DNA from 2 places in the uncultured Paraglaciecola sp. genome. Region 1 is predicted to be linked to the other one. Evidence: predicted binding sites of a transcription regulator. Region 1 holds the regulator's gene; the other holds the start of a gene.
What was found. Region 1 encodes NrdR, which represses ribonucleotide reductase genes. Its sites were predicted from a motif close to AAACACNANATNTNGTGTTT; they were not measured.
Positions count from the first base shown of each region.

Region 1 (3,400 bases):
TAAAAGGCGCTTGCCATTGACTCACATGTTGTTCAAATGGGTGTTCATTGAGTTTGCCGTTAACAAGCAAAATATTACCCGCAAGATTGTTTTCAATAGGTTGTAGGCAACTTAACGATGGCGGCAACTGATTACGCCCATCCAATAGGACCCGCAAAGGTTGACGTAAGTCTCCTTGCGCTAACACATCATCAGCTAAGTGTAGTTCAGAATAACGCACATTTAACATAGGGTTATCAGCTATTACTGTGCCAGAACCCGATAAAATGGCACAGCTCTTGGCACGATGCCTTTGCACATCCTGCCTTGCCAGTGAACCAGTGATCCATTGACTTAAACCGTTTGCTAAAGCTGTTTTACCATCTAAACTTGCCGCCAGTTTAACTGTTACCCAAGGTTTTCCAGTACGCATACGTTTTATAAAACCACGGTTAAGTTGTTCAGCTCCAGCTTGTAACAGACCATGCTCAGTTTTGATCCCCGCGTCTTGTAGCTTGATTAAACCTTTTCCAGATACCAATGGATTAGGATCAACCATAGCCGCTATAACCCTAGTAACACCTGCCCGGACTAATGCATCTGTGCAAGGTGGCGTTCTACCATAATGATTGCAAGGCTCAAGCGTCACATAGGCAGTAGCACCTTTGGCTGGGGCGCCTTTTAAAGAAATAGCCACTTGTTCTAGAGCATGTACTTCTGCATGGGGCGTTCCCGCCTTTTTATGCCAGCCTTCCCCCAGAATGACACCTTTGCCATCACTGATAACACAACCCACATTAGGATTAGGAGCAGTGGTATATTCGCCTCGTTTAGCTAATTGAATAGCACGGGCCATCATTTGATGATCTGTTTTAGAAAATTGAATCACGGGTTACCAATCAATAAAAAGAGTAAAAATAGACAATCACCTGAGCAGAATTTAGTCACCCAACCGCGCAATCTCTTCTCCAAATTCTCGAATATCTTCAAACGAACGATACACAGACGCAAAACGCACATAAGCAACTTTATCTAGTTCTTTCAATGCATCCATAATCAAATTACCGAGAAATTCACTACTGACTTCCCGCTCACCTGTGGCACGTAACGAAGATTTCAGACGACTAATGCATTGCTCTACTTGTTCTGTGCTGACAGGGCGCTTTTCTAACGCACGCTGCAAACCAGCCCGCAACTTCTCTTCATGAAAAGGTTCACGAGAACCATCACGTTTGACTATTCGAGGCATCACCAATTCTGCCATCTCAAATGTCGTAAAACGTTCTTTACATACTGTGCACTCTCTTCTGCGTCTCACTTGGCTGCCATCAGCCACCAAACGGGAATCGATTACTTTAGTTTCTTGTACAGAACAAAATGGGCAAAACATAAATAGTTTCAAATTTTGGTAGTGAATAAGACTAAATTAACAAAATTCCACTGCCAGTCATACTACAAGAAATAAAAAGCAATAAAAAAGCCGACTTTTGTCGGCTTTTTTATATCAATCTATTCCTAAAATCATTGAAATTGCACAGCGGCAAATGAAACAGACCCCATGAACTTAATTCACTAAGTGATTGGGGCGAATGAATGCAGCCAACAAACGCACAATTTCAAGGATGAAGGGTATATGTTTTAGGCATAAACAGGGAACTGCTCACACAATGCAACCACTTCACCCTTAACACGCTCAATCACAGATTCATCATTAATATTATCCAATACATCACAAATCCAATTGGCCACTTGTTTAGCTTGCTTTTCTTTAAAACCACGACGAGTAATAGCTGGGGAGCCAAGACGTAATCCACTGGTGACAAAAGGTGAACGCGGATCATTTGGCACTGAGTTTTTATTAACAGTGATATTAGCATTACCTAAGGCAGCATCTGCATCTTTACCTGTGTATTCTTTGCCAATTAAGTCCAATAAGAATAAATGGTTATCTGTACCACCCGACACAACTTTATGCCCACGCTCTTGTATCACCGCGGCCATTACTTTAGCATTAAGAACGACTTGCTGCTGATACACTTTAAACTCTGGCTCTAATGCTTCTTTAAAAGCAACGGCTTTAGCAGCGATCACATGGCACAATGGACCACCTTGATTACCAGGAAACACTGAACTATTCAGTTTTTTGTAAATAGCTTCATCACCACAGGCAGATAAAATCAACCCGCCACGAGGACCAGCCAATGTTTTATGGGTAGTCGTAGTTACCACATGGGCATGTGGAAGGGGACTAGGATATATACCTGCAGCAACTAAACCAGCAACGTGAGCCATATCCACTAACAAATAGGCACCTACTTCATCAGCAATTTCGCGGAACTTCTGCCAATCAACTATGCCTGAGTAAGCTGAGAAACCAGCGATAATCATTTTAGGTTTATGTTCAAGTGCCAATGCTTTAACTTGCGCCATATCAATTTCACCCGTTTCAGGGTGTAAGCCATACTGCACAGCGTTATAGGTTTTTCCTGAAAAATTAACATGTGAACCATGAGTCAAGTGACCACCGTGGGCCAAACTCATCCCTAATACTGTATCACCTGCATTTATCAATGCCATAAACACAGCAGTGTTAGCTTGTGAACCAGCATGTGGCTGAACATTGGCATAATCGCAACCAAACAATTGTTTTGCCCGTTCAATGGCTAAATCTTCCGCAATATCTACATATTCACAACCGCCGTAATAACGTTTGTGTGGATAACCTTCTGCATACTTATTGGTTAATTGAGAACCTTGAGCTTCTAGAACACGTGGGCTGCAATAGTTTTCAGAAGCTATCAGCTCAATGTGATGCTCCTGACGTTGGTTTTCATTTTGAATTGCTTGGAACAATTCTGGGTCAAAATCAGCAATATTCATATCACGTGTTAGCATCACTTTTCCTCAACATAATCAGTAATTAAGATTTGGGCAATCACACCCTAAATAAACAGGGCACAGTTTAGTTATTTTAAACAATTTGTATAGGGGTATTGTGGTATGAGAAACAACCAAAAGTTGTAACGCTTTTTGCACACAATTCACTCATTAGTTACAGCGCTTCAACCGAGGTCGGAAAGTGCACCCCAATTTGCTTGCGGATATCATCCATCACATTAAGCACGCCTATGCTGTCACGATGTGACATCAAATCACTGCACTGCATGTTTTGTTCAATACACTCCATACTTTTTTCAATTTGATATTCAAATCCGTTAACCGGATGAGGAATATCAATATTTTGCATTAACTTGTCATCCCTATAGATTGAAGCGGTATTAGTGTCCCAAAAACATGCGGGTAATTTTACGTATCCTTCTGTTCCTACTATTCTCATGGTATTGCTTGTTTGAGATAACATAGAACACGTAAATTGCGCATAACGTCCAGAAGGATAATGCATATTTGCTAGTACGTGCCC
Region 1 is NZ_CALSOK010000018.1:25,499-28,898, forward strand. It holds gene ribD (bifunctional diaminohydroxyphosphoribosylaminopyrimidine deaminase/5-amino-6-(5-phosphoribosylamino)uracil reductase RibD) at 1-868, opposite strand, end outside; gene nrdR (transcriptional regulator NrdR) at 920-1,369, opposite strand; gene glyA (serine hydroxymethyltransferase) at 1,618-2,874, opposite strand; gene Q0Y52_RS16200 (Gfo/Idh/MocA family oxidoreductase) at 3,032-3,400, opposite strand, start outside.

Region 2 (3,400 bases), on a different contig from region 1:
CATTCTGCAAATAAATACGTCCAGTACTGGCCCGCTCTTGCATAAATATGCTGAATAACTCAATGGCTTTGATGTGTTTTTTACGGATGCTTTCATCATTTTCGTACTGTGCATATAAACGTTCGAATTCATCTTGGTCAGCAAAGAAAGCGTCGTAAAGTCCTGGCGTATCTGAAGGGCTAAACAGGGTAATGTGCTGATCTTTGATTAAGCGGGTATACATAAGCTTATTAAACTGCACACCATAGTCCAGATGTCGTACACGGTTTTCTTCAACGCCTCGATTATTTTTCAAGACCAAAAGTGATTCGACTTCTAGATGCCACAAGGGATAAAACAATGTTGCAGCGCCACCACGCACCCCCCCTTGAGAACAACTTTTTACCGCTGTTTGGAAATGCTTGTAAAAAGGAATACAACCTGTATGAAAGGCTTCGCCACCACGGATCGGGCTACCTAATGCTCGAATACGCCCCGCATTAACACCAATTCCCGCACGTTGGCTAACATATTTTACTATGGCGCTGGCTGTGGCATTAATTGAGTCTAGACTGTCACCGGCTTCGATTAACACACACGAACTAAATTGACGTGTAGGGGTTCTGACGCCAGCCATAATTGGTGTGGGTAACGAAATTTTGAACTTAGACGTCGCATCATAAAAACGTTTGATGTAATCCATACGCGTGTTTTTTTCATGTTTAGCAAATAAACAAGCCGCCACTAATATGTAAAGAAACTGCGCACTTTCGTAAATTTCGCCAGTTACACGGTTTTGAACTAAGTACTTTCCTTCAAGTTGTTTAACTGCAGCATAACTGAAATTCATATCACGCCAATGGTCAAGGTAGTTATCCATTTCATCGAATTCGGCGGGGCTGTAATCTTGCAGTAAATGCTTATCGTACTTGCCTTTATCAACCATATTCTTAACATGGTCTTTTAAAACAGGTGGTTCAAAACGACCATAGGATTTCTTGCGTAAATGAAATATGGCTAATCGCGCAGCTAAATATTGATAGTCCGGGCAATCTGTTGAAATAAGGTCGGCAGCAGAACGAATGAGAGTTTCGTGGATATCGGCGGTTTTAATACCATCATAGAACTGAATGTGTGCTTTTATTTCTACTTGCGAAACGGAAACGTTATTTAATCCTTTAGCTGCCCATTCGATTACTTTGTGGATTTTATCCAAGTCTATAATTTCGCGTTCGCCAGTACGTTTGGTGACGTATAAATTGTTATTCATGTTTTCAGCCGTTTCTTTATTTTCTTAAGTCAAATAGATAACTTTTACTTAGCACAAAATGCATCTTTGGAGTTGCTTACCCCTGTGCCTTTAATTATTTGTTAATTCTAACAAGTATTTGCTGTTCTTAAATTTGTTATTCAGTTGCATTCTCATAATCAACACAACACAAGATAGTGAGGTTTTTGATCCATTGCAACCCAACATATAGTGTTTTTGTGTGCGGTCTTGGTGCAGTAACAAAAAGTTAGTAGTGACTCACCTAAAACCGCCTTTTGAGTTTCGGTTAATCGAAATGCAAGAAGAAAATAACGATATTTTTTTATTAAACTTTTTTAATGTAAAAAAACAATGGTTATCATTTATCGATATAAAGGGGTAAAAATAGACAGTAAGCACTAGATGTCGTGTTTTCTTATAAAATAGCGTTATTTTGTTGGCTTAAAAATAACCTAATAATTCTCCGGGGCTATCAATACTAAGGTCCGCATTCCAGCTTTTAGTTTGTTGTATATCAGAGATATAACCATATTGTGCAATCACACTAAACATATTCGCAGAATTAGCCGCCTGAATATCTCGCTTAGCATCTCCTATGTACCATGTATTAGGTAATGCGAGTTCAAGTTTTTCTTCGGCATGCAACAAAGGCAATGGGTGGGGTTTTCTCTCGCTTAAAGTATCACCACTTATAATTACCCCACAGTTTTGTAGAAGGGGGAATGAGGTGATTAACTGCAACGTTAAAAATTCTGGTTTGTTAGTAACTATGCCCCATGGAACTTTATTTTGATTCAGTGCCAACAATAAACTTTCAACACCAACAAAATATTCAGTCTCTACACATATATTATTTTCATAATAATCTAAAAATTGTTGCCGCAAGCCAGCAAAATCATAATCTTTTAGATCTTCCCCAAAACCTAATTCAAGCATACCTTTGGCCCCATCAGAGGCTATGTTACGGTAAATTTTATAATCCACAGTTGGGCGTTTTAGACCTACCAATATTTGATTTAAAGCATTTCCTAAGTCTCTTGCTGTATCTAGTAGTGTGCCATCAAGGTCAAATAAAATTGCATTTGGTTTTTTTAACATCTAAACATCACTATTTCGACAATGAAGGATATAGTTCACATCAACATTTTGATTCGACAAATAATATTCTTGGCTAATGGGGTTCATATGCAAACCGATGATCCTTTGCACCGAAAGTTGTGTGTCATCTATCCAAGACATTAATTCTGAAGGTTTAATAAACTTGTCGTGTTGGTGAGTGCCTTTTGGTACTAGACCTAACACATACTCAGCGCCCACTACCGCCATCAAGTAAGATTTAATATTTCGGTTCAAGGTAGAAAAAAACACATGTCCACCGGGCTTCACTAATCGATAACATGCTTGAACCACAGAGCTGGGGTCAGGGACATGTTCTAGCATCTCCATACAGGTTACCACATCAAATCTAGCTGGATATTTTTCGGCAAATTCCTCGGCTGTAGTCTGCTGATAGTCTGCAATTAAACCTGATTCCAATCCGTGTAAACGGGCGATTTCTAGGGGGGCTTCACCCATGTCAATGCCCGTTACTTGCGCACCATGACGTGCCATGCTTTCTGCCAGAATACCACCACCACATCCTACATCTAATACTTTTTTTTCTGATAAACCGTCACAATGTTGTTGAATATAATCTGTTCTTAAAGGATTGATTTGATGCAAAGGTTTGAACTCACCAGCAAGATCCCACCATCTTGAAGCTAACTCAGAAAACTTTTGTATTTCGTTATGATCCACATTTTGTTTATTTTGCATATTTCACATTTGACCTGATTATCAATTTTATCTTAGTTAATACCATCTTAATCTACTACTTGGGCAAATAAAATCGCATGTTTGTTAATTTTCTACATGTTTGATTACTACAGGCGTGACTTCTTTCTATTCATTTTAATTCGTAGATGATAAGATCAGTCGGTTGAAAATAAAGATAAATTTAGGTGAAAACGTAAACCTAATTTTGAGTTCTAGCTTGAAATTGACCATACGAATTTCACTTAACTAGTATTCTAATAATAACGACTAGGGACAAGGCTGTATATGACTGAACACGCCCATGAAATTCTTCCAATTAATATAGAAGAAGAACTT
Region 2 is NZ_CALSOK010000004.1:115,248-118,647, reverse strand. It holds gene nrdA (class 1a ribonucleoside-diphosphate reductase subunit alpha) at 1-1,249, opposite strand, end outside; gene Q0Y52_RS04370 (HAD-IA family hydrolase) at 1,691-2,347, opposite strand; gene ubiG (bifunctional 2-polyprenyl-6-hydroxyphenol methylase/3-demethylubiquinol 3-O-methyltransferase UbiG) at 2,348-3,064, opposite strand; gene gyrA (DNA topoisomerase (ATP-hydrolyzing) subunit A) at 3,350-3,400, shown strand, end outside.
Region 2: nrdA (class 1a ribonucleoside-diphosphate reductase subunit alpha) is a predicted target of NrdR. The motif match lies at 1,446-1,465, and genes of this name have one in related genera.